One region of the Nonomuraea sp. NPDC050328 genome, then DNA from elsewhere that is predicted to be linked to it. Evidence: riboswitches for the same ligand, from Rfam matches in the RefSeq annotation. Region 1 holds a riboswitch; each other region holds the start of a gene.
The links. Region 1 has a riboswitch for cyclic di-AMP ahead of ACIBG7_RS42085 (hypothetical protein). Riboswitches for the same ligand answer to the same signal wherever they lie in the genome.

Region 1 (7,662 bases):
GAGCTCGCCCTTGTTGCCGAAGTGGTGGTAGAGGCTGCCGGTGCTGCATCCGGAGCGGCGCACCACCTCGGCGATGCTGGCGTCGGCGAAGCCGTACCGGGTGAAGACCTCGCGGGCCGCGTCGAGGATGCTCCGGCGGGTCTCCGCGGTACGGCTCCACTGCCAGGACATCACTCGATCGTAGCCGCGCGGGCGCTGTCCAGGACGCGTTGCGCGTCACGGTCGAAGAACCCGCGCGCCAGCAGGCAGAGCAGCCCGCCCAGGACCATCGGGATCACCAGCACGAACATGGCGGTGAGCAGCGAGCCGCTGCGGTCGGAGGCGATGCCGACCACCAGCGGGCCGACCGCCGCGCCGGCGGTGGTGAACAGTTGCAGCACCGCGAAGGCCAGGCCGCGCGAGTCGGCTCCGACCACGTCGGCGATGGCGGCGGTCATGTTCGGGATGGCGGTGGCCGACAGGATGGTGAAGACGAGCACCATCACGATCAGCGCCAGGTAGCTGTCCATCATCAGGGCCAGCGCCTGGACCACCGCGCCGAGGGTGATGCCGAGCCCGCCGACCAGCAGCCGGCCGCCCTTGCGGGTGCCGTGCGCGCGGCGGCCCATCCAGGCGCCGAGCAGGGTGCCGATCAGCACGCCGACCACGCTGATCAGGCCGGCCACCGAGCTGGCCTCGCCGAGCGGGACCTTGAAGGCGCGGAAGATGTAGGTGGGCATCCAGTAGGCGATGCCGGCCAGGCCGACGGTGAGCACGCCGATGCCGACCGAGACCAGGGTCAGCGTGGGGATCCGCAGCATCGCCTTGACCTGCCCGGCGAACTTGATCCGCCCGGCCAGCCGGTCGGACAGGCCCTCGGTGGGGCGCGGCCCGACGGCGGTCTCGGGGACCGGCACCGGCTCCTTGCCGCCGAGGGCGATCACCCGGTCGAGGAAGCCGCGCGCGGGCTCGCGCAGCCACCACACCAGCAGGGCGGTCAGCACGCCGGGGATGGCCATGATCATGAAGCCGGTGCGCCAGCCGAGCCCGGCGGCGAGCACGCCGCCCAGCGCGGTGCCGAGGCCGCCGAGGTAGGTGGTCACCCGCACCAGCCCGTAGGCCTTGGGCCGGTTGGTGGGCGGGTAGTAGTCGGCCAGCAGGCTGCCCGAGGCCGGGTTGTCGATGTTCTCGGCGGCGGCGAGCACCGTGCGCATCAGGAAGAAGATCGCGAAGCCGGTGGCCAGGCCGGAGCCGAGCGTGGCCAGGCCCCAGACGAAGACCACGACGGCGATGATCCGGGTGCGGTTGTAGCGGTCGGCCAGCCAGCCGGCCGGCAGCGCCACGACCGCCGCGGCCAGCGCCGCCGCGGTCGGGATCGAGCCGAGCTGGGTGTCGCTCAGGCCCCATTCCGCCTTGAGCAGCGGCAGCATGCCGGACAGGAGATTGGCCTCGACCCGGTCGACCAGACCGACGATGAACAGGACGATCAGCGGGGCCCAGCCGTACGGTGCCGGGTCCATCGCGCTGATTCCGGCGCGTGGCGGCGTCCCCAGCCGCCCGCGATCCGCTGCAACGACCATCGTGTGCTCCCTTGCGCTAGAACCTTTTTCTAAAATTTGGTTCTAGTGGGGGAGAGTGCCACAGATCACACCGCACCGGTAGTCTCCGAAGCTGTGAAAGAGCTGACCGAGCGGGTCAGGCGGTTCGCCGACGAGCGTGACTGGCACCGTTACCACACGCCCAAGAACCTGGCGATGGCCCTGGCCGGCGAGGTCGGCGAGCTGCTGGCCGAGCTCCAGTGGCTGACCCCCGACGAGGCCGCCACCGTCATGGACGACCCGGACGCCGCCGCGCGGCTGCGTTCGGAGCTCGCCGACGTGCAGATCTACCTCGTACGGCTGGCCGATGTCCTCGGCGTCGACCTGATCGAGGCCTCGCACGCCAAGATCGACGTCAACGAGGGCCGCTTCCCGCCGGATCCGCCTGATTGAATGCGCCCATGGCGCAGAATTTCGGTGATCACCAGCTCGGCATCTACCTGTCCGGGATGCTGGAGGCCAAGACCCCCGCCCTCACGACCGACCTGGCCGCCCTGGAGGAGCACGCCCGCCACGCGCTCAGCCCCGAGGCGCTCGGCTACATCGTCCCCAGCGCCGGCAGCGGCGCCACCGCCCGCGCCAACCGCGAGGCCTTCGACCGCTACCGGATCGTGCCGCGGATGCTGCGCGGCGTCGAGCGCGAGCGCGACCTGTCGGTGGAGATCCTCGGCACCCGGATGCCCGCGCCGGTCATGATCGCCCCGATGGGCGTGCAGACCCTCGCGCACCCCGAAGGCGAACTGGCCACCGTGCGCGCCGCCGCCGCGCTCGGCCTGCCGTACATCCACTCGACCATGGCCGCGCACTCCTTCGAGCAGGTGGCCGAGGCGGGTGGCGACGCGCCCCGCTGGTACCAGCTCTACTGGCCGGCCGACGAGGACCTCTGCCGGAGCTTCCTGGCGCGGGCCAAGGCGGCCGGGTGCACCGGGCTGGTCGTCACCCTCGACACCGGGCTGCTCGGCTGGCGGCCGGCCGACCTCGACCGGGGCTACCTGCCCTTCCTCAGCGGCGCCGGGCTGGCCAACTACCTCACCGACCCGACCTTCGCCGGCGTGGACAACCCGGTGCTGCGCTGGGCGGGCCTGTTCGGCAACCCGGGGCTGACCTGGGCCGACCTGCCGTTCCTGCGCACGCACTGGGACGGCCCGATCCTGCTCAAGGGCATCGTCTCGGCCGAGGACGCGCTGCTGGCCGCCGAGCACGGCGTGGACGGCGTGGTGGTCTCCAACCACGGCGGCCGGCAGGTGGACGGCGGCATCGCCGCCCTGGACGCGCTCCCGCGGATCGCCGAGGCGGTGGGGGAGCGGCTGACCGTGCTCTTCGACTCCGGCATCCGCACCGGCGCCGACGCGGTCAAGGCGCTCGCGCTCGGCGCGCGGGCCGTGCTCGTCGGCCGCCCGGTGCTGTACGGCCTGGCCCTCGGCGGCCAGGAGGGCGTGGAACACGTGCTGCGCTGCCTGCTGGGCGAGCTGGACATCACCCTCGCGTTGTCCGGCCACTCCGGTCCCGGCGACCTCGCGGGCCTGGTGACCGGCGGCCCGATGTCGCACTGACTGGGCGCTCGTGGGAAACTTCGGATGTCCCCTACACCAGGAGGTCCTCATGACTGATTCCCAGGCTGAGCCCGAGTCGAGCTCTGACTCGCCGGAAGATGAGATGAAGCGCAAGTTCCGCGAGGCGCTGGAGGCCAAGCGTAACCAGCACGCCAGCGCGGAGGCCGGTGGCAGGGGCAAGGATCCGTCCAAGATCCATGGCGCCCATGGCCCGGCCGCCAACAAGCGTTCGTTCCGGCGCAAGAGCGGTTGATGCGCCCGGACCGAAGGGGTGTGGCCCTGGCCACACCCCTTCGTCATGTCCGGGCGACTTCGCTCGCCCTCGCTGCCCGCCGGGCTCGGGCGACTTTGCTCACACTTTCCGTTGGTCATGTCCCGGCTATTTTGATCACGGTCTTGCCCCTGGCCAGCCCCGCCCGGTTGCGGGCCACGGCCTCCGCCGCCTGGTCGAGCGGCACCTCCACGTCGACCCGCACCCGGTAGCGCTCGGCGTCCAGCAGGTCGGCCAGCGTCTCCAGCAGCACCACGCTCGCGCTGTTCTGGAAGTTGACCGCGTGCACCTCCCGCTCGGCCAGCGCGTCCACGTCCGCCACGCCCTGGGTGGTCAGCGCCATGCCACCGGGACGCAGCAGATCGGTGGCCGCCTCGAAGCCGCCCGCGTCCTGCACCAGGTCGAAGAGCACGTCCAGGCCCTCCGGATGCAACGCCCGCACCTGGTCCGCCACGGGTGAGGCGGTGTGGTCGATCACCTCGTCGGCCCCCAGCTCACGCACCAGCGGAGCCAGGTCCGCGGTCGCGGTGGCCACGACCCTGGCCCCCTGCGCGTCGGCGAACTGGACCACGCCCTGCCCGACGCCGCCGGTCGCGCCGACGACGAGCACCGTCTGCCCTGCGTCCACCCGCGCTTCTTTAACCAGGTTGTAGGCGGTCATCGAGGCCGTCGGCACCGCCGCCGCCTGGCTCAGCGTGAGCCCCCTGGGCGCCCTGGCCACCGAGCCGGCCTTGGCGACGGCGAACTCGGCGAAGGAGCCGCCCCCGGTGGACAGGCTCATGAACTGTCCGTAGACCTCCTCGCCCGGACGCAGCTCGGTGACGCCCTCCCCGACCGCCTCGATCACGCCCGCGCCGTCGTTGCCCATGACGAGCGGGAAGGCGTGCGGGACCACGTCCTTCAGCAGCCCGTCGGTGACCTTCCAGTCGAAGGGATTCAGCCCGGCGGCGTACATCCGCACCAGGACCTGCCCTGGTCCAGGCGTCGGAACGGGCACTTCCATGACCTCAGGACGCTCGCCGAATCGGGTGATAGCCACCGCTTTCATGATTCCTCCTCAATGATCGCATTTGAGGGGGATGAAACCCATGTAATCGAAGGCGTTCCGGCCACTCGGGAGGCGGGGTGGACCTGGAGTTTCGTGGGCATCCAAGGTAGATCTTCTGCCCTAATCATGGGTTTAGTTTTGCTTTTGCCCGTTTCTTGGCCTAATGTCCATTGAGTCAGGAGCCCGCTCAGCAGGGCAGACGCCGAATCCCGCGCCGCGCGGGAACCGGGGACCCACTTATCTGGGGTGAATCCGACGCATCGTCGGTAGGGCATCTCCACGCCCGAACCCGTCAGCTAACCCGGTAGGCGAGATGGAGAGGACAACCGCCAGTGCAGCACCGTGACAGATTCTCCGGCCGCGCCGTATCGGCACTCGGGTACTGATACCCCACCGCAACACCAACTGATCTTTTCGCGCCTCGCGTAGCGACCGTCGGCATCCCCTTATTGCCCGGCTACGCCCTTCATTGATCAGGCGCTGCCCCTGTCTCCGCACGAAGGACTTTCGCTTTTCATGACCGCCCGTTTTGGCATGCGCGCTTTCACCCTGCTCTCTTCCGGTGCGCTGGCCGGCCTCATGGCCATGACCGTCCCCGCCCACGCCGACTCCGTGCAGCTCACTCCGGTGGCCAAGCAGGAGCAGAAGCAGATCCTGCTCAAGGGCACCACCACCGCGTCCTACTACTGGGACGACTCCTCCGGCCGCAACGGCGACACCGGCCTGCCGGCCAGCGGCAAGCCCATGCAGAAGGGCATGGCCGCGAGCCCGAGCTGGCCCCTGTTCACCGAGGGCTACGTCGTCTACAAGGGCAAGAAGGCCCCGTTCTTCGTCGGCGACCGCGGTCCCGGCAACCCGTCCAACCGCGGCATCATGCTCGACCTGGACGCCAAGACCTTCGCCTACCTGCTGGGCGGCACCTTCAACGACAGCTCGCTCTCGGTCGAGGGCGTCGGCGGCGAGGGCCACGCCAAGGTGCAGTACGTCATCACCAAGTGGGGCGACGGCGTCGGCAAGAAGAACCACCCGGTCGCCTTCTCCACCGGCGCGTGGGGCCGCAAGGACAGCAACCCGGCCAAGCCCATCCCGCTGGTGAAGAAGACCGAGCCGAAGAAGGACCAGGAGCCCGAGGGCCAGGAGCCCGTCGTGGCCGCCGCCGCGGTCCCGGCCGAGCAGCCGGCCAAGGAGGCCACCTCCGCGGACCTGAAGACCATGGCGGTCAAGGAAGACGCCAACGGCAACAACTGGGGCGGCGTCCTGCTCGTCGGCGGCCTGGCCGTGCTCGGCGGCGGCGCGTACCTCGGTCGCGACCGCGTGCGCAAGCTCGTCCGCCAGTAGACCTTCCTCGAACCCCCCTCCTGAAGAGGCCCGGCACCGTGATCCCCCTCACGGCACCGGGCCTCTTCCTTTTCCTGCATGTGTGAGGGGTCTCTTCACGGCGGCCCTCCCTCCTCGCGGTGGGGTCCCTTTACGGCGGGCTACCAGAATGTCATTCTGTTCCCCGTGACCACGACCGTACCCGCGAACGGCATCGAGATCGCCTACGAGAGCTTCGGCTCCCCCGAGGGCCGCCCGCTCCTGCTCATCATGGGCCTGGGCGCCCAGATGATCCTCTGGGACGACGAGTTCTGCGCCCTGCTGGCCGACCGCGGCCACCACGTGGTGCGCTACGACAACCGCGACGTCGGCCTGTCGACTCACCTGCACGAGGCCGGCCCGCCCGACCTGGCCGCCGCGCTCTCCGGAGCCCCGTTCCAGCCCGCCTACCTGCTGTCCGACCTCGCCGACGACGCCGCCGCGCTGATGGACGCCCTGGGCTGGCCCGCCGCGCACGTGGCCGGCGCCTCGATGGGCGGCATGATCGCCCAGGAACTGGCCCTCTCGCACCCCTCCCGGGTGCTCAGCCTCACCTCGATCATGTCCACCCCGGGCAAGGCCGGTCCACCCACTCCCGAGGCCAGCGCCGCCCTGCTGTCGCCGCCCGCCCGCACCCGCGAGGAGGCGATCGCCGGAGCCCTGACGGCCTGGAAGGTCCTGGGCTCGCCGGGCTTCGGGCTGGACGCCGAACGCATCGCCCGCCGCGCCGGCCTCAGCTTCGACCGCGGCCACGACCCGGCCGGCGTCAGCCGCCAGCTCGCCGCCATCCTCGCCTCGGGCGACCGTACCGAACGGCTGGCCAAGCTCGACGTGCCCACCCTGGTCCTGCACGGCGAGCAGGATCCGCTGATCCAGCTCGCCGGGGGCCAGGCGACCGCCGAGGCCATCCCCGGCGCCCGCCTGGTCACTTTTCCCGGCATGGGGCACGATCTGCCCCGGCCGCTCTGGGAGCGGATCGTCACTGAGATCACCCGGCTCACCGCCGCCTAGAGCGGGGGTCGCGGCGGTGCCGCCCGCGGGCCGGGCGGCTCCGCCGTACGGGCGCTCAGACCTCGAGTTTCTCCTCGATGCCCCGCAACTGGTGCCGCGCGAGCGCCAGGTTGGCGCGGTTGCGGTCCAGCGCGAGGTAGAGGAACAGGCCCTTGCCGCCGCGGCCGGTCATCGGCCGGATGATGTGGTAATGCGTGCCGAGCGTGATGAGGATGTCCTCGATGTGGTCCTTCAGGCCCAGCGTGTCGATCGTCCGCATCTTGGCCTTGACGACCTCGGTGTTGCCCGCCGCCGCCACCTGCAGGTCGAGCTCCTTGGAGCCGCCCAGCACGCCGAGGGCCATGCCGCTGCCGTAGTCGACCACCGCCGCGCCGAGCGCGCCGTCGATGGCCATCATCTCCTTGAGGGAGACGTCCATGCCTGCCATCACTTACCTCCAGATCGTGATGCGATGGCGGCCAGTTTCGCCGCCGCTTTCCGGCCCTCCAGCCGCAGCAGACCGAGGTTGGCCCCCGGATCGGCGACGACTGCGAGGACGATCGTGGGGCCCGCCGCGTAGAACGCGGCGTAGCCGGCGCTCCCGGAGACCAGCGTCTCCTCCAGGGCGCCCTTGCCGACGAGGGTGGTCATCCGCCGGCTGAGGGCCAGCAGCGCCGAGGAGAGCGCCGCGGTCTGCTCGGCGCCGTCCCACTCGGGCTCGCAGGCGATGGTCATGCCGTCGACCGTGCACGCGATGCTCCCGGTGACGTCCGGCGTGCGCTCGCGGAGCAGGATCATCTCCTTGAGCACCTCCTCTTGCAGCTCCATGGACGGCCTCCTCCTTCTGCGGGTGAGGATCCTCACGCC
Region 2 (7,662 bases), on a different contig from region 1:
AGCTCGCCGTCGTGGAAGGCGCCCAGGTCGCCGGTGGGCAGCGGCCCGTGCCTGGGTGGCTCGTTCCAGTAGCCGGGGGTGACGGCCGGGCCGTCGATGACGATCTCCCCGATCTCGCCCGGCTCCAGCGGCCGGCCGGTGACCGGGTCGGCGATCTGCACGGTGGTGCCGGGCAGCACCCGGCCCGAGCCGCGCACGCGCCGGCCGCGTCCGGGCGCCAGGCGGCCCCAGGCCAGGGCGGCGGTGTCGGCCTCCAGGACGGCGCGGCCTCCGCCGGAGACCATGAAGGCCCCCTCGGCCAGGCCGTACGAGGGGAAGAGCGCGTCCGGGGAGATCCCGGTGGCGGCGAGGAAGCGGTCGAGGTCGTCGGCGTACAGCGGCTCGGCCCCGACCAGGACGACGCGCAGCCCGCTCAGGTCCAGCCCGGCGCGCTGCTCGGGTGTGGTCTTGCGCAGCGCCATCCGCAGGCCGAAGCCCGGCGTGGCGGTGCAGGTCGCGCCCAGGTCGGCCAGCAGCCGCAGCCACTCCTGAGGCCGCCGGACGAAGGCCAGCGGCTGCATCATCCAGCAGTCGTAGCCGGCGTACATCGGCATGAGCAACTGGGCGCCCAGGCCCATGTCATGGAAGAGCGGCAGCCAGGCCACCATGCGGTCGTGCGGGCCGGCTCCCGACAGCTCGGTGATCTGCGCGAGGTTGGCGAAGGCCCCGCCGTGGGTGATCGCGACGCCGCGGGGAGCTCCCGTCGTCCCCGCGGTGTACTGCAGGTAGGCCACCGCCTCCGGGTCGGCGGGTAACGGCTCGAACGGCAGGTCGGGCAGCTGGTCGGTGGCCAGAGCGCCTTCGACGAGCGGGGCGAGCCCGCTGGTGGTGAGCACGAGGCGCGGGTCGCAGTCGAGCGCGACGGCCTCGAAGCGCTCGCTGAGCGCCCCGCCGGCCGGGGGCGGCACCGGGACCGGCAGCACGCCGGCGTACAGGCAGCCGAAGAAGGCGTCGGCGAAGTCGGGGCCGGTGTCGTAGGCGAGCAGCACCCGGTCGCCGGGCGCGGCCAGCCCTCGCAGCGCCGCGGCGACCGCCTGGGCGCGCTGGTCGAGCTGGGCGTGCGTGACGGCGATGAGGTGCTGGTCGTCGAGCACGTAGACGTGCGGCGCGACGTCGGGCAGGGTGGCGGCGCGCAGGCGCAGCAGGGCGGTGAGAGTCCCCGGGTGGGAGCCCGGCGGGGCCGCCGGGGCGATCTCTGGCGAGATTTGCGTCACGCGGGGAGGCTGGCACGGGGGACTTGTAAGTGATTGGGAAGTGGTTGCAAAGCGTCACGCCAGGGCGCGGCGCAGCTTGCGCTTGGCGCGGTAGCCGGCGCGCAGCAGCCGCGGCGGCACCTCGACGCGCAGCCGGGCCCGGCGGCGGGCGGCGGCGTGCTCGGGCCCGTCGAGCAGGGAGCGCGAGCGCATCCGCGGCCCGGCGGCCAGCGCGGTGAGCAGGCCCACCCAGTCGCTGTCGCGCTGGAAGTAGTTGGCCTCGCACCAGGCCGGATCGGGATCGCGGAAGCGCCCCGCGGCCAGCTCGGCCAGGGAGCCGAGCACCCCGCTGCCCTCGAAGACCAGGTTGATCATCTCGGCGCTGACCCCGAAGTCGTCCAGCACCAGCAGGGGCACCTCGCGGGCGATCGCCTCCAGCGCCGCGGTCGAGCTCACCGTGACGAACCCCGCCGCGCGGTCCAGATGCTCCTGCATGGAGCCGGCCTCGAAGCTCAGCCGCCCGGGCTCACCCAGGTCGCGCCAGAGACGGGGGTAGGGGTGGCGCTCGTTGTGCGTCTGGCGCTCGCCCTCCAGCGCGCGGAGCTTGACCACGACGTCCAGGTCGGGCCGGGCCTCCGCCAGCTCGGCCAGGGCCAGCAGGATCCGCTCGCGCTGCTCGCGCGGGCCGGGCACCTTGGCCTGCGTGGCGAAGACCACGCGCCGCCGCTCCCCCGCCGCCTGCGGCCGGCCCGGCGTGGGGGCCGTGCGCAGGAAGGGCAGCCGGGCCAGGCCGACCGCGCCGCCGCCGCCGAGCTGCCGGGACAGCGCCTCGAACTCGGCCACCTCGCGTGCGCTGTGCGCCACGAACAGGTCGCAGCCGCTGCGGTAGAGCCAGGCCTTCTCGGTCGCCGGCACCGCGATCCCCGGCAGGCCGGTGACGAACACCGGGCGGGGCCGCAGCCCGGCCAGCACCGAGGAGACCAGCACGTCGACAACCGGGCCGGTGCAGGCCACCACGATGGCGTCGGGGCGCAGCCGCTCCGCCGTACGCCGCAGGGCCCGGGCGGACAGGACGCCCGCGAGCGGGCGGGCGCCCGCGGCGGCGGCGATCTGCTGGGCGGAGGGCACGATCGGGGTGCGGACGACGGCGAGCTCGGCGTGGCAGCCGGCGGGCAGATCGTCCAGGAGGCAGGCCGCCCACTTCAGGTAGGAGTCGGAATCGGCGACGGCCAGGATCTTCACGGTCGGGCGGCTCTTCCTGAGAGGCCGGAGGCCGGGCCCCCGGAGAGGGTGAGATGGTCGCGCAGGTCGGGTGCGGCGCGGCTGGTCCACCAGTCGTCGGGGACCTCGACCGGCTCGACGGCGACGCCGCGCGGGCTCAGCAGGACGCGCAGCGAGCTGATCGCGGTGGAGGGCAGGCTGAGCACGCGCTGCTCGGCGCCCAGACCTCGCAGGCTGAGCTCGGCGGGCATGCCGGGCTCGTGCACGGTGATGCCGGGCCGCTCGCGCAGCAGCGCCAGGTCGGTCGGGTCCTCGCGGCGGTGCGGGAAGTAGGCGACGGGCTCGTCGGCCGCCAGCGCGGTGATCCAGCCGAGGTAGCGGTCGCGGTGGACCAGGCCGTTGCGGACCAGCGAGGTGCCGAGCACGACGGTGCGCTGCGGCGGTCCAGGCCGGTCGAGCGGCTGCGCCCGCAGCCAGGCGAAGTCGTGGCTGATCACGTCGAACCCCGCGGATCGTACGGCTTCCGCCAGCCGCTCCTCCACCGGCAGCGCGGTGAACACCGTCACCCGGCGCTTGCCGGCGTGCAGCCGCAGCCCGGCGGCCAGCCCCAGCGCACGGCGGGCCACGCCCGGCGTCGCGCGGGCTCGGACCAGCGGCCGGCCGGGACCCGCGGCCAGCAGCTCCAGCAGCCGGATGGTCGCCAGCCCGTCGTCCACGATCACCACCGGCCGCCACGAGGTCAGCCAGCGCACCTGCACGCGGCCGGAGAAGGCGTCGCCCACCGCCCCCAGGCGGCTGGGCATACGTTCGCGCGGCTCGGCCACCTCCACCCCCAGAGGCAGGCCGAGCCGCGCGAGCTCGGCGCGGGTGGCGCGCAGGGCGCGCACGCCCGCCCGCGGCACGATCACCGTCGTGGGCCCGAGCAGGCCGGCGTGGTGGGCTTCCACCGCGCAAATCATCTGGAGTGGCGATTCCACCCAGGCCGGCCACACGCTATGGGCCTCCCTCTCCTCACGGAACCGCACGGGCGATCCCGCGGGCCGACGACCGTGGCCCGACACTAACCCGGCCCTCTGACGCCATCGGTAACGCAGGGTGAACAATGAGATGCATGAACTCACTGCTGCTCAACACCGACGGCGTCCAGATTCCGCAGCTCGGCTACGGCGTCTGGCAGGTGCCCGACGAGGACGCCGAGCGGGCGGTCGGGCTGGCCCTGGAGGCGGGCTACCGCAGCATCGACACCGCGCGGCTGTACAACAACGAGGAGGGCGTCGGCCGGGCCGTGCGCAACTCCGGGCTGCCGCGCGAGAAGCTCTTCATCACCACCAAGCTCTGGAACGACGACCACGGCCGGGTGGCGGAGGCGTTCGAGGAGAGCATGGCGCGGCTCGGCCTCGACCAGCTCGACCTGTTCCTGATCCACTGGCCCGCGCCCAAGCAGGACCTCTACGTCCAGGCGTGGAAGGAGCTCGAGCGGCTGTACCACGACGGCCGGGTGCGCGCCATCGGCGTCTCCAACTTCACCGTCAAGAACCTCCAGCGGCTGATGGACGAGACGCAGATCGTGCCCTCGATCAACCAGATCGAGCTGCACCCCAACCTGCCGCAGACCGAGCTGCGCGCCTTCCACGAGGCCAACGGCATCCTGACCGAGGCGTGGAGCCCGCTCGGCCAGGGCCGGGGGCTGCTGGAGGAGCGGGCGCTGGCCACGCTGGGCGAGAAGCACGGGCGCACGCCCGCCCAGATCGTGCTGCGCTGGCACATCCAGCTCGGCAACGTGGTGATCCCCAAGTCGGTCACCCCGTCGCGGATCAAGGAGAACATCGACGTCTTCGACTTCATCCTGGACGCCGAGGACATGGCCGCGATCGGCGCGCTGAACAACGGCAAGCGCCTGGGTCCCGACCCGGCCGAATTCGGCTGATCCCGGCCGTTGCGTTCCCCCGGTCCCGGGCCGGGGGAACGCCGTCGGCAAAGGTAAAGTCAGGGGCTGGCGGAGGGTCCGAAAAAGATCTACTCATGGGGGTCCGGCGAACCGGCCGATTCCCCGATCGCCCTGCCCACAGGGGTTTTCCGTAGATCGGCGGCTATTGATCTACAGCCGATTTTACTGCCCGGACATTTACAGATTTGTAATCTCCTTGCCGCGTGTATTACCTTTTGGTCACTCCCGGCAAACGAACGGCCATCCGTTCCTTGCCTTGACCGACCACCTCTCACAGGCCCCCGCCTGTGACCGCTGAATCCGCCACCGTGCGGAACCGGGGACCCAAAAGTCTCACTGGGGTGAATCGGCGCCGACCCCGCCAGGGGCGCGCCGTAGGGCAGCTTCACGTCCGAACCCGTCAGCTAACCCGGTAAGCGGCATGAAGCAAGGAGTGTCCTTTCCCTCATGGCAAAACACCGTCGCGTGCGTCCTTCCAAGGCCCAGCTCGTCTCCGCCGGTCTCGGCGCCGCCCTCTTCGCGGCCACCGGATTCGGCGCCCACGTCGCACACGCTGACACCGTCAAGCCCGAGATCGGCGGCGTCCCCGAGGTCGCCGCACTCGCCTTCAACGCCCCCAAGGAAGCACCCGCCGCGCCCGCCGCGGCACCCAAGGCCGCCATGCCGGCCAAGCCGTCCCTCACCAAGGTCCTCGGCCTCGCCCGTCAGCAGATCGGCGTGAGCGAGAACTCCAGTGGCGGAGGCACCAAGTTCCAGAACTGGTACGCCGCCTCCAAGCGCGCCCAGGAGACCATCAAGCGTGACGGCGGCTCCACCAAGGCCTACCTGAACGCCGCCTGGTGCTCGATGTTCGTGTCCTGGGTCGGTGAGCACACCGGCGCCCGCAGCTCCGTTGGCTGGGACGCCTACACCGTGACCCACGCCAAGTGGTTCAAGAACAACAACCGCTGGGGCACCACGCCCAAGCCCGGCGCGGTCGTCTTCTTCTCCTGGTCCGGCAGCAAGAGCCTGGACGGCATCGCCCACGTGGGCTTCGTCGAGAAGGACAACGGCAACGGCACGATCACCACGATCGAGGGCAACACCGGCAACGGCAAGGTCGAGCAGCGTGTCCGGCCGAAGTCCCAGGTCGTCGGCTACGGCTACCCCGAGTACGGCAAGTAGGAGCTCGCGGCCCGTCCCCCGGGCCGCCTCCACTTCCCGGTGACCACCGCAGAAGCGCCCGCCCCTCCCAGGGGCACCCCCTCCCCAAGAGACGCCCGCCCCTCCCCAGGGGCGGGCGTTTCTTGCGTGTTTCGCGACACCCAGTATGGGAGCGCTCCCAGCATCCCCTCCGTCCCCTTCATGCCGACATATCCGTTTAAGAAACCAGAAAACGCTCTCTCGGTCACGGTTGTGTTTCAGCCCGTTGACGAGCGAGCCCACCATGGCCACTCTTCATGGGAGCGCTCCCAAGCCTCACCCCCGAATCCCCCACGGGCGCACACGAAAGAGGACCTCATGACCATCAGCAAGCGCCGCGGCGCGGTCGCGGCCCTGGCCGCCATGGCGCTGGTCTCCTGCGGCTCGAACGGCACCACCACCCCCGCGGCCACCGGCGGCGCCGGCTCCCCCGCCGCGCAGGCCGAGCCGATCACCATCCGCGTGCAGACCTTCGGCGGCGGCGCCAACTTCGGCTACAAGACCGCGGTCGAGAAGTGGAACGCCGAGCACAAGGACATCCAGATCAAGCACGAGAACCTCACCGACCAGTTCGAGCAGCAGTACTGGCCCCAGATGATCCAGTGGCTGCAGGCCGGCAGCGGCGCGGGCGACGTGGTGGGCATCGACGAGGGCGGCATGGGCCTGGCGAAGGCCAACAGCGCCTGGTGGGCCGACCTGAAGGAGTTCGGGCTCGACAAGCGCCAGGCCGACTTCCCCGCCTGGAAGTGGGAGAACGGCGTCGCCGGCGACGGCAAGGTCTTCGCCCTCGGCACCGACATCGGCGGCATGAGCCTCTGCTACCGCAAGGATCTGTTCAAGAAGGCCGGCCTGCCCTCCGAGCGCGACGAGGTCAGCGCCCTGTGGCCGACCTGGGACGAGTTCATGAAGGTGGGCCAGCAGTTCCAGGCCAAGGTGCCCGACACGAAGTTCACCGACGGCACCAACACCCTCTACCAGGTGCTGCTCTACCAGGAGGCGGCCAAGAACGGCAACGTCACCTACTTCGACAAGGACAACAACCTGATCGTCGACAAGAACCCGGCGGTCAGGACGGCGTTCGACTTCGCCCAGAAGATGAGCCAGGGGGGCCTGACCGCCAAGCTGCGCAACTTCACCGACGAGTGGGCGACCGGCACCCAGAAGGGCTCCTTCGCCACCCTCGGCTGCCCCTCCTGGATGCTCGGCGTGGTCCAGGGCAACGCCGGTGACGCCGGCAAGGGCAAGTGGGACGTCGCCGCGGTCCCGGGCGGCGGCGGCAACTGGGGCGGCTCCTGGCTCGCGGTGCCCAAGCAGAGCAAGCACCCGAAGGAGGCCGCGCAGGTCGCCGACTACCTGACCAGCGCCGCCGTCCAGGCCGACGTCTTCGCCGAGTTCGGCAACATGCCGAGCAACACCAAGGCCCAGGCCGACCCGAAGGTGCAGGGCGCCAAGAGCGAGTTCTTCGACAACGCGCCCTCCGGCGAGATCTTCGCCAAGTCCGCCGCCTCGCTCCAGCCGGTCTTCCTCGGCGTCAAGCACGCCCAGGTCAAGAACGCCATCGAGTCGGTCATCCAGGGCATGGACGACGGCTCCGTGCCGCACGACAAGGCCTGGCAGCAGCTGGTGGACGACGCGGTGAAGGCCGCGGGCTGACCTAGATCCCGGACTCCGGTACGGCGGCGCGGCCCGCCGACTCGCCGAGCGGGGGCCCGGCCGCCCCGCCGTACCGGATCGTTCCCGACCCGTCTGGAAAGGTCTCCCATGAGCCTCAACGTGGCGCCGCCGCCCGCGGCCCACCGGCCTCCCCGCGGTTCGCGCCGCAGAACGCCCTCCACCGGCCGGCGGGGCTGGTCCGCCTTCGACCTCAAGGCCGTGCCGTACCTGCTGGTCTCCCCCTACTTCCTGCTGTTCGCCGCCTTCGGGCTGTTCCCGCTGGTCTTCACGCTCTGGTACTCGCTCTACGACTACGACCTGGCCGGCACCACGGAGTGGGCGGGCCTGGACAACTACGCCAAGCTGCTGGCCGACGAGGACTTCTGGAACGCCGTCACCAACACGACGGGCATCTTCTTCCTGGCC
Region 3 (7,662 bases), on a different contig from region 1:
CGAGCTCCGGCGGGCCGCAGGCGGCCATCTCCCAGTCGAGCACGGCCACCGGCTCGAAGTCGCGGTACATCACGTTGCCGATCCGGGCGTCGCCCCAGCTCAGCACGTCAGGCCCGGGCTCGGCCGGCCAGTGGTCCTCCAGCCAGGCGAAGGCCCGCTCCAGCAGGGGGACGGGCAGCGCGCCGTGCGCCCAGTCGTAGTAGCGGCGGGTCGCCGTCACGTGCGCGCGCAGGCCGGGCGGCCCGAGGAAGTCCAGCCGGCCGGGGGACAGGGGCGCCGTGTGCAGGGCGGCCAGCAGGCCGACCGTGCGGTCCTGCAACCGCCGCAGGTCGGCCGGGTCGGCCTCCAGCAGCCAGCCCTCGAAGGTGTACGGCATGACGTCCGGCGGCACCAGGCCCTCCTCCCGCGCCATGACCAGGAACGGCACGCCCAGGTGCGCCGGATCGGGCTCGAACCACAACGGGCGCGGGGCCGGCACGTGCTCGGCGGCCAGCCGCATCACCTCGAACTGGGCGCCCAGGTCGTAGCTGGGGAAGACCGGGACCGCCTCGGGAGCCGGGGCCAGCCGGGCCACGCACCGCTGCTCGCGGCCGTCCGGGGCGAGCCTGGCGGTGAAGAAGAGCGTCTCGCTCGACAGGCCGTTGCCGGTTGGGCGCTCCAGCTCGGAGACCGCCGAGCGCTCGCCGGTCCGGCCGCGCAGCCAGGTCTGGACGCGCAGGCGCAGGTCGTCGAGGTCGCGGGTGGAGGTGCGCAACTGCTCCGGCATGGCACAGTCGTATACCCCTACCAAGCGCTTGTCCAGGTTCGGTCACGGGTGCGGCAGCCGTACCCTTGTGAAAAGAAAGACAACCTGACGGAGGCGTAAGGATGAGCTCAGCCGGCGAAGGCCTGTCTCGTCCGCTTCCCGAGCAAGTCCGGCTCAACGTCGTGGATCTGGCCGCCCAGGTGCTCGGGTCGGCGCCCGCTGCCGCCATTCCGCCGCCGCTGCGCGGCATCGCGCGCTTCGATCCGCGCAAGCGCGCCAAGCTCGGCGGCGCGCCGATCGCCGCCCAGCTCGAGAACGACAAGGAATTCCGCGAGCTGGTCGCCGAGGCCGTCGAGAAGGGCTGGCCCGAGCTCGCGGCGAGCCTGGCCGAAGGCACCGTCCCGCCCGCGGCCGACCCCGTGCTGGTGGCTGCCGCTGCCTATCTCATCCGCCCGCCCGGCTGGCCGCAGATGGTGGAGTCCGCCCGCGCCGACCTCGAACAGGTGGCCGCCGCCGCCGAGGGCAGCGCGCAGGAGCAGACCGTCGTGCGGCTGCGCGAGCAGGTCGCCGCGCTGAAGAGCGCGGCCAAGGAGGAGGCCGAGCGGCTGCGCGAGCAGCTCAAGGCGGCCCGCGCGGAGAACTCCGACCTGCGCCGCAAGCTTCACGAGTCGCGCGAGCGCGCCAAGGCCGCCGACCGGCGCGCCGAGGAGCTGGAGCAGGAGGCCCAGGAGGCCCGATCGCTGGCCGCCAGCGCGGGCAGCTCGGGCGAGGCCGAGCTGCGCCGGCTCAAGGAACGGCTCCACGACGTCGAACGGCAGCTCGAAGCCTCCCGCCGCGCCGCCCGCGAGGGCCGCAGCATCGAGGACGCGCGCATCCGCGTGCTGCTCGACGCGCTGCAGGACGCCTCGGCCGGGCTGCGCCGCGAGCTGGCGCTGCCGACCACCATCCACCGGCCGGCCGACTCGGTCACCGGCCTGGCCCCGGGCACGCCCAAGGTCGCGGCGCGGGCGCTGGCCGACGACGACCCGCAGCTCTTCGACCAGATCGTGGCGCTGCCCCAGGTCCATCTGATCATCGACGGCTACAACGTCACCAAGACCGGGTACGGCACGCTGACCCTGGCCGACCAGCGGGCCCGGCTGATGACCGGCCTGGCCGGGCTGGTCGCGCAGACCCGCATCGAGGTCACCGTGGTCTTCGACGGCGCCGAGCTCAACGCGCACGTCGCGGTCAACGCCCCGCGCGGCGTCCGGGTGCTGTTCAGCCAGCCGGGGGAGATCGCCGACGACCTCATCCGGCAGCTCGTGCGCGCCGAGCCGCCGGGCCGCGCGGTGGCCGTGGTCTCCTCCGACCGAGAGGTGGCCGAATCGGTGCGGAAGATGGGAGCCAGACCGGTTCCGTCCGCTCTGCTGTTGCGCCGGCTCGGCCGCGCCTAGCGTTTGCCGGGGCAGGATTCCCCGAAGCGTTCAGTTCACACCTGCAACTTCTGTACCATTTGCCCCAGGTGTGATCACTGGGAGGCGACGCTGTGAGGTTGGGCCGGGTACCGCTGGTCGCCGGATTGGCGGTCGGAGCGTTGCTGGTACATCCCGGCGGGGCGGTCGCCGACCCCAAGCCGACCGTCCGGCAGGCCAAGGCCCGCCTGGCGAAGCTCAACGACCAGGCCGACAAGGTCGTCGACCGCTACAACAAGGCGACCGAGGACTACAAGGCCGCCAAGAGCCGGTACGGCAAGCTGAACGAGCGCTACAAGGCCAAGCTGGCCACCGTCGCCGGGCTGCGCTCGCAGGTGGTCACCATGGCGGTCGACAGCTACCAGACCGGCACCGACCTGACCGCCGCCACGGTGGTCCTCGGCAACGACAGCCCGGCCGACACGCTCACCGGCATGGCCCTGGCCGACCAGCTCGCCGCCGAGCGCGGCCAGCGCCTGGCGCAGTTCCTCCAGGAGAACCAGGGCCTGAAGGCCCAGCGGGACGAGGCCGAGAGCGCGCTGAGCGACGCCGACGCCAAGCGGGACAAGGTCGCCGATGACCGGTCCGAGATCCTCAAGCTGATCAAGAAGCAGAAGGCCCTGCTGGTCCGGCTGGGCGCCTACAAGACCGGTGACCCCAACAGCCCGGGTCTGGTCTACAACGGCCCGGCCCGTGGCAACGCCGCCGCCGCGCTCACCTTCGCCTACGCCCAGGTCGGCAAGCCGTACCGGTACGGAGGCACGGGGCCGGACGGCTTCGACTGCTCCGGGCTGACCCAGGCCGCGTGGCGGGCGGGCGGCGTGGAGCTGCCGCGCACGACGTGGGACCAGTGGGCCTGGGGCGCCAACCGCAAGGTGGACCTCAAGGCGCTCCAGCCGGGCGACCTGGTCTTCAGCGAGGGTCTGGGGCACGTGAGCCTGTACGCGGGCGACGGCAAGATCGTGCACGCGCCGCAGACCGGTGATGTGGTCAAGGTGGTCAACCTCGCCGACTACGGCCGACCGCTGGTAGGCGCCGTCCGCCCCTAAGGTGGTGAGAAATATCACCTTATAAAGGGGCGCTTCCGTGTGGCTTCGTGACGCCGTCCTGTACCAGATCTACCCCCAGAGCTTCGCCGACGCCAACGGCGACGGCATCGGCGACCTCGCCGGCATCGAGTCGCGCCTGGACTACCTGTCCTGGCTCGGCGTCGACGCGCTCTGGCTGAGCCCGTGCTTCGCCTCGCCGATGGCCGACGCCGGCTACGACGTGCGCGACTACTTCAGCATCGACCCCCGCTACGGCACCGAGGCGGACCTGCTCTCCCTGGTGGAGAAGGCCCGCGCCAAGGGCATCCGCATCCTGCTCGACCTGGTCGCCGGGCACACCTCCGACCAGCACCCGTGGTTCCTGGCCTCCGCCGCCGACCCCGGCGACCACCGCTACATCTGGTCCGACCGTGAGGTCCCCGGCTTCGTGCCCTCACCGGGCAGCCGGCCGGGCTCCTACCGCCCCAACTTCTTCGCCTTCCAGCCGGCCCTGAACTTCGGCTACGCGCGTCAGGACGAGGCCGAGCCCTGGCGCCAGCCGGTCGACGCGGAAGGGCCCACGGTCAACCGCAGGGCGCTGCGCGAGATCATGTCCCACTGGCTGGAGCGCGGCGTGTCGGGCTTCCGGGTGGACATGGCCGCCTCGCTGGTCAAGGACGACCCCGGCCACGTGGAGACCGCCAAGCTCTGGCGCGAGCTGCGCGGCTGGCTCGACGAGGCCTTCCCGGAGGCCGTGCTGCTGTCGGAGTGGGGCGATCCCAAGGTCTCGGTGCCCGGCGGCTTCCACGCCGACTTCTTCCTGCACTTCTCCGGCCTGGCCTTCCGCTCGCTGTGGGACAACGGCGCGGTGACCACCGAGTGGGACAAGATCGACTCGCCCTACTTCGACCCGGCCGGGGCCGGCACGACCGCGCACTTCCTGGCCGAGTGGCAGGAGGCCATGGAGGTCATCGGCGCCTCCGGCCTGATCTCGCTGCCCTCCAGCAACCACGACTGGCCGCGCCTGGCCAGCGGCACGCGCGAGGGCGAGCAGCTCAGGGCCGCCTTCACCTTCCTGCTGACCTGGCCGGGCCTGCCGGCGATCTACTACGGCGACGAGATCGGCATGCGGTACGTGCCCGGCCTGCCGGACGTCGAGGGCAGCCGGCTCCTGCCCGGCTACAACCGCGCCGGCTCCCGTACCCCCATGCAGTGGGACAAGGCCGACCCGCAGATCACCTACCTGCCCGCCGACCCCGACCCGGCGCGCCCCAACGTCGCCGACCAGCGCGCCGACCCCGGCTCGCTGCTGCACACCGTCCGCGAGCTGATCGCCCTGCGCCGGGCCCATCCCGATCTCGGTACGGCGGAGCCGGTCGAAGTGCTGCACGCCGGTTACCCGTTCGTCTACCGGCGCGGGCGGTTCGTGGTCGCCGTCAACCCGGGCGCCGCGCCGGCGTCGGTCGAGCTGCCGGGTTCGCGAGGCCGGCTCGTATCCGGCGCGGCGGCGGACTGGATCCGGCTCGACGGCTTCGGTCACGCGATCTTCGAACTGGTGTGACGCATGTGACAGATGTGACTTGACGGGCATTGTGAGGAGGTCAGTGTGACGCGAATCACAAAGACATCACGAAACGGTGATGGAGCAGGGATCGCTCTTCTGACTATCGCGCGGGGAAATCCTGACTCTTGACGGTGGCTTTGCCCTCCGTTGGCGTGCGGGGTACTTTCTGGCCTCGCGGCGTTCCAGCCAGGACGCCGCGATTTCGCGAGTCGGCCGCAAGATCGCCGATCGGACAGATTGAGATCCGCTTGCCGAATCCGCGCAGCCAGGAGGCGCGGAGCCGGGGACCCAGAGTTCCAGGGGTGAATCAGCGCAGCGCGCTGTAGGGCGACCTTCCACGCCCGAATCCGTCAGCTAACCCGGTAGGCGTTCGTGGAAGTCCCGAGGAGACACCCTGTCTACCCGTCAGATCCCCCGTTTGTCATGCCTTGCCATGGGCGGAGTCGTGTTCGGCACCGCCCTCACCGGCCTCACCGCCACTCCGGCACAGGCCGTGACGAACACCCCCGCCGCCGCTCCGGTCACTTCGAGCGGTACCGCCACGGTGGTCACGACCACCGGGCGGCCTGCGAAGATCGCTTGGCCCGCCAAGGCCGCCCGGTCCGCCCGGGCCGCCAAGGCGGCCAGGCAGAAGGTGAGGGCCGCCAAGGCCGTCGCCGTCGCCAAGGCCCAGATCGGTGACCCGTACCGCTTCGGCGCCACCGGGCCCGGCTCGTTCGACTGCTCCGGCCTCGTCCAGTACGCCTGGCGCAAGGCCGGGATCAGGATCCCGCGCGTGACGCACAGCCAGTACGCGGGCATCAGGACCAAGGTGTCGTGGCGCAACCTGCGCCCCGGCGACCTGATGTTCTTCAGCGGGCGCGGGCACGTCGGCATGTACGTCGGCAAGGGCCGGATGGTCCACTCGCCTCGCACCGGCAAGACCGTGCGGGTCGAGAAGCTCAGCGGCTGGCGCAAGCGCGCCTTCGCCGGAGCGGTCCGCCCCGGCGGCTGACCTCGTGAAGGCCCCGCCCTGTTCCGGGCGGGGCCTTCGCAGGTTTCCCCCTCTGCTTCCCGGCTTTTCCGGCTGGGTGGGCGGGTGCCGCTAACCTGGCAGGATGCCGACCCGGGTGACCCGCAGAGCCGCACTGCTGCTCGCGCTCACCTGCACCGCGGCCGCCCCCCTCGACCCGCCGGCCCCCTTCCGCGGGGCCACCGCCACCCACGGCGCCGCCTCCCGCGTGCTCGCCGAGCCGGGCACGCCGGCCGGCCTCGACCTCCCCGACCTGGCCCGCCGCGCCGACACCGCCGCCACCCGCGTGGACCGCACGCTGGGCACCCGGGTCCGGCCCCTGGTCCTGGTCCCCGCCACCGACGCCGGCGCCGCCCGCCTGATCGGCGCCGCGCCCGAAGCCGTCGCCGGCCTCGCCGCCCTGGCCGACCAGGGCCGGGTGATCATCGTCCCTGGCGGCTACACCCGCCTCACCGAGACCGGCCGCGACGTCGTCCTCACCCACGAGCTCACCCACGTGGCCGCCGGAACCGGCCGCGTCCCGCCGTGGCTGCGCGAGGGCTTCGCCGACTACGTCGCCTACCGCGACTCCGGCCTGAGCGTCGAGGCCGCCGCCGCCGAGCTGCTGGCCGACATCCGGGCGGGACGCCTGCCGTACCGGCTGCCGGAGGGTTTCGGGCCGCCCCGGCAGGCTCAGGCCTACCAGGAGGCGTGGCTCGCCTGCCGGCTCATCGCCGCCGAGTACGGCGAGGCGCGGCTCGTGCGGCTCTACCGGGACGCCGCGCAGGGCAAGCTTGATCTGACGCCGTTCGGCGACTTCACCGCGAGATGGCGCGCCCATCTCAAGCACCTGGGGAGAGGCGATGACGGAGCGGGGGCTTGAGGGAGAGGTTCAAGGAGAGGTTCAGGGAGAGGCGATGGCCGAGGGGGAGCGCGGTGCGCCGAGGCCGGGGCTGCTGCGCAGGCAGGCGGGCATCGCGCTGGCCGTACTGGGCACGGCGATCGTGGCCGTGGTCGCGTTCACCACGCCCTGGGACCCGCTGCCGCTGCGGGTGCAGCCCGATCCGGCCCGTGACTTCACCCCGGCCGAGATCGCCCGCGCCCAGGCGTTCGACGCGGCGCTCAGCGCGCCCGCCTACCTGTCGCTCGGCCTCACCGTGCTCTTCGCCGGGATCCTCATCGCCACGCCCTTCGGCGCCCGCGTCCTGGCCCGGCTGCGCGGGCCGTGGTGGCTGCGGGTGCTGCTGGGCGTGCTCGTGCTCACCCTGCTGGTCGAGGCGCTGCGCTGGCCGCTGGGGATGTGGTACGAGGTACGGCTGCGCGAGTTCGGGCTGTCCACGCAGGACTGGGGCTCGTGGAGCGCCGACCGGCTCAAGAACATCGCCGTCCGCGTCGCCATCCTCGGCGTGATGATCGTCGTGCTGGCGGCGCTGGCGCGACGGCTCAAGCGCTGGTGGATCCCGGCCGCCGCCGGTGCCTTCGCCTTCACCCTCGCCGCCTCCTTCGTCTACCCGATCGTCTTCGAGCCCCTCTTCAACGACTTCCGCTCGATGCCTCCCGGCCAGCTCCGCACCGACCTGCTCGCCATGGCCCAGCGCGACGGCGTGCCCGTCGACGACGTGCTGATCGCCGACGCCTCCCGGCGCACCACCGCGCTCAACGCCTACGTCTCCGGCTTCGGCGCCACCCGCCGCATCGTCGTGTACGACACGCTGCTCAAGGCGCCCGCCGACGAGGTCGAGCTGATCGTCGCGCACGAACTCGGCCACGCCAAGAACCGCGACGTGCTCAACGGCACGCTCATCGGCGGGCTGGGCGCCGCCTTCGGCGCCGTCCTGCTCTTCCTGGTCTACGGTCTGGTACGGCGGCGCACCGGCGGC

Region 2: another riboswitch for cyclic di-AMP. It lies ahead of ACIBG7_RS14830 (CHAP domain-containing protein); the one in region 1 lies ahead of ACIBG7_RS42085 (hypothetical protein).
Region 3: another riboswitch for cyclic di-AMP. It lies ahead of ACIBG7_RS09405 (C40 family peptidase); the one in region 1 lies ahead of ACIBG7_RS42085 (hypothetical protein).

Annotation. Positions count from the first base shown of each region.
Region 1 is NZ_JBITIW010000018.1:41,540-49,201, forward strand. Features, by position in the region: gene ACIBG7_RS42055 (TetR/AcrR family transcriptional regulator) at 1-171, opposite strand, end outside; gene ACIBG7_RS42060 (MFS transporter) at 171-1,559, opposite strand; gene ACIBG7_RS42065 (nucleotide pyrophosphohydrolase) at 1,653-1,970, shown strand; gene ACIBG7_RS42070 (lactate 2-monooxygenase) at 1,979-3,130, shown strand; gene ACIBG7_RS42075 (DUF5302 domain-containing protein) at 3,180-3,383, shown strand; gene ACIBG7_RS42080 (NADP-dependent oxidoreductase) at 3,499-4,449, opposite strand; cyclic di-AMP (ydaO/yuaA leader) riboswitch at 4,640-4,775, shown strand; gene ACIBG7_RS42085 (hypothetical protein) at 4,966-5,787, shown strand; gene ACIBG7_RS42090 (alpha/beta hydrolase) at 5,953-6,816, shown strand; gene ACIBG7_RS42095 (hypothetical protein) at 6,872-7,243, opposite strand; gene ACIBG7_RS42100 (roadblock/LC7 domain-containing protein) at 7,243-7,623, opposite strand; gene ACIBG7_RS42105 (DUF4388 domain-containing protein) at 7,656-7,662, opposite strand, start outside.
Region 2 is NZ_JBITIW010000003.1:721,191-728,852, forward strand. Features, by position in the region: gene ACIBG7_RS14810 (AMP-binding protein) at 1-1,253, opposite strand, end outside; gene ACIBG7_RS14815 (DUF6716 putative glycosyltransferase) at 1,308-2,474, opposite strand; gene ACIBG7_RS14820 (hypothetical protein) at 2,471-3,400, opposite strand; gene ACIBG7_RS14825 (aldo/keto reductase) at 3,565-4,380, shown strand; cyclic di-AMP (ydaO/yuaA leader) riboswitch at 4,684-4,837, shown strand; gene ACIBG7_RS14830 (CHAP domain-containing protein) at 4,849-5,565, shown strand; gene ACIBG7_RS14835 (ABC transporter substrate-binding protein) at 5,902-7,236, shown strand; gene ACIBG7_RS14840 (sugar ABC transporter permease) at 7,345-7,662, shown strand, end outside.
Region 3 is NZ_JBITIW010000002.1:691,990-699,651, forward strand. Features, by position in the region: gene ACIBG7_RS09385 (phosphotransferase family protein) at 1-766, opposite strand, end outside; gene ACIBG7_RS09390 (NYN domain-containing protein) at 868-2,181, shown strand; gene ACIBG7_RS09395 (NlpC/P60 family protein) at 2,274-3,248, shown strand; gene ACIBG7_RS09400 (alpha-amylase family glycosyl hydrolase) at 3,286-4,788, shown strand; cyclic di-AMP (ydaO/yuaA leader) riboswitch at 5,031-5,175, shown strand; gene ACIBG7_RS09405 (C40 family peptidase) at 5,225-5,785, shown strand; gene ACIBG7_RS09410 (hypothetical protein) at 5,889-6,665, shown strand; gene ACIBG7_RS09415 (M48 family metallopeptidase) at 6,700-7,662, shown strand, end outside.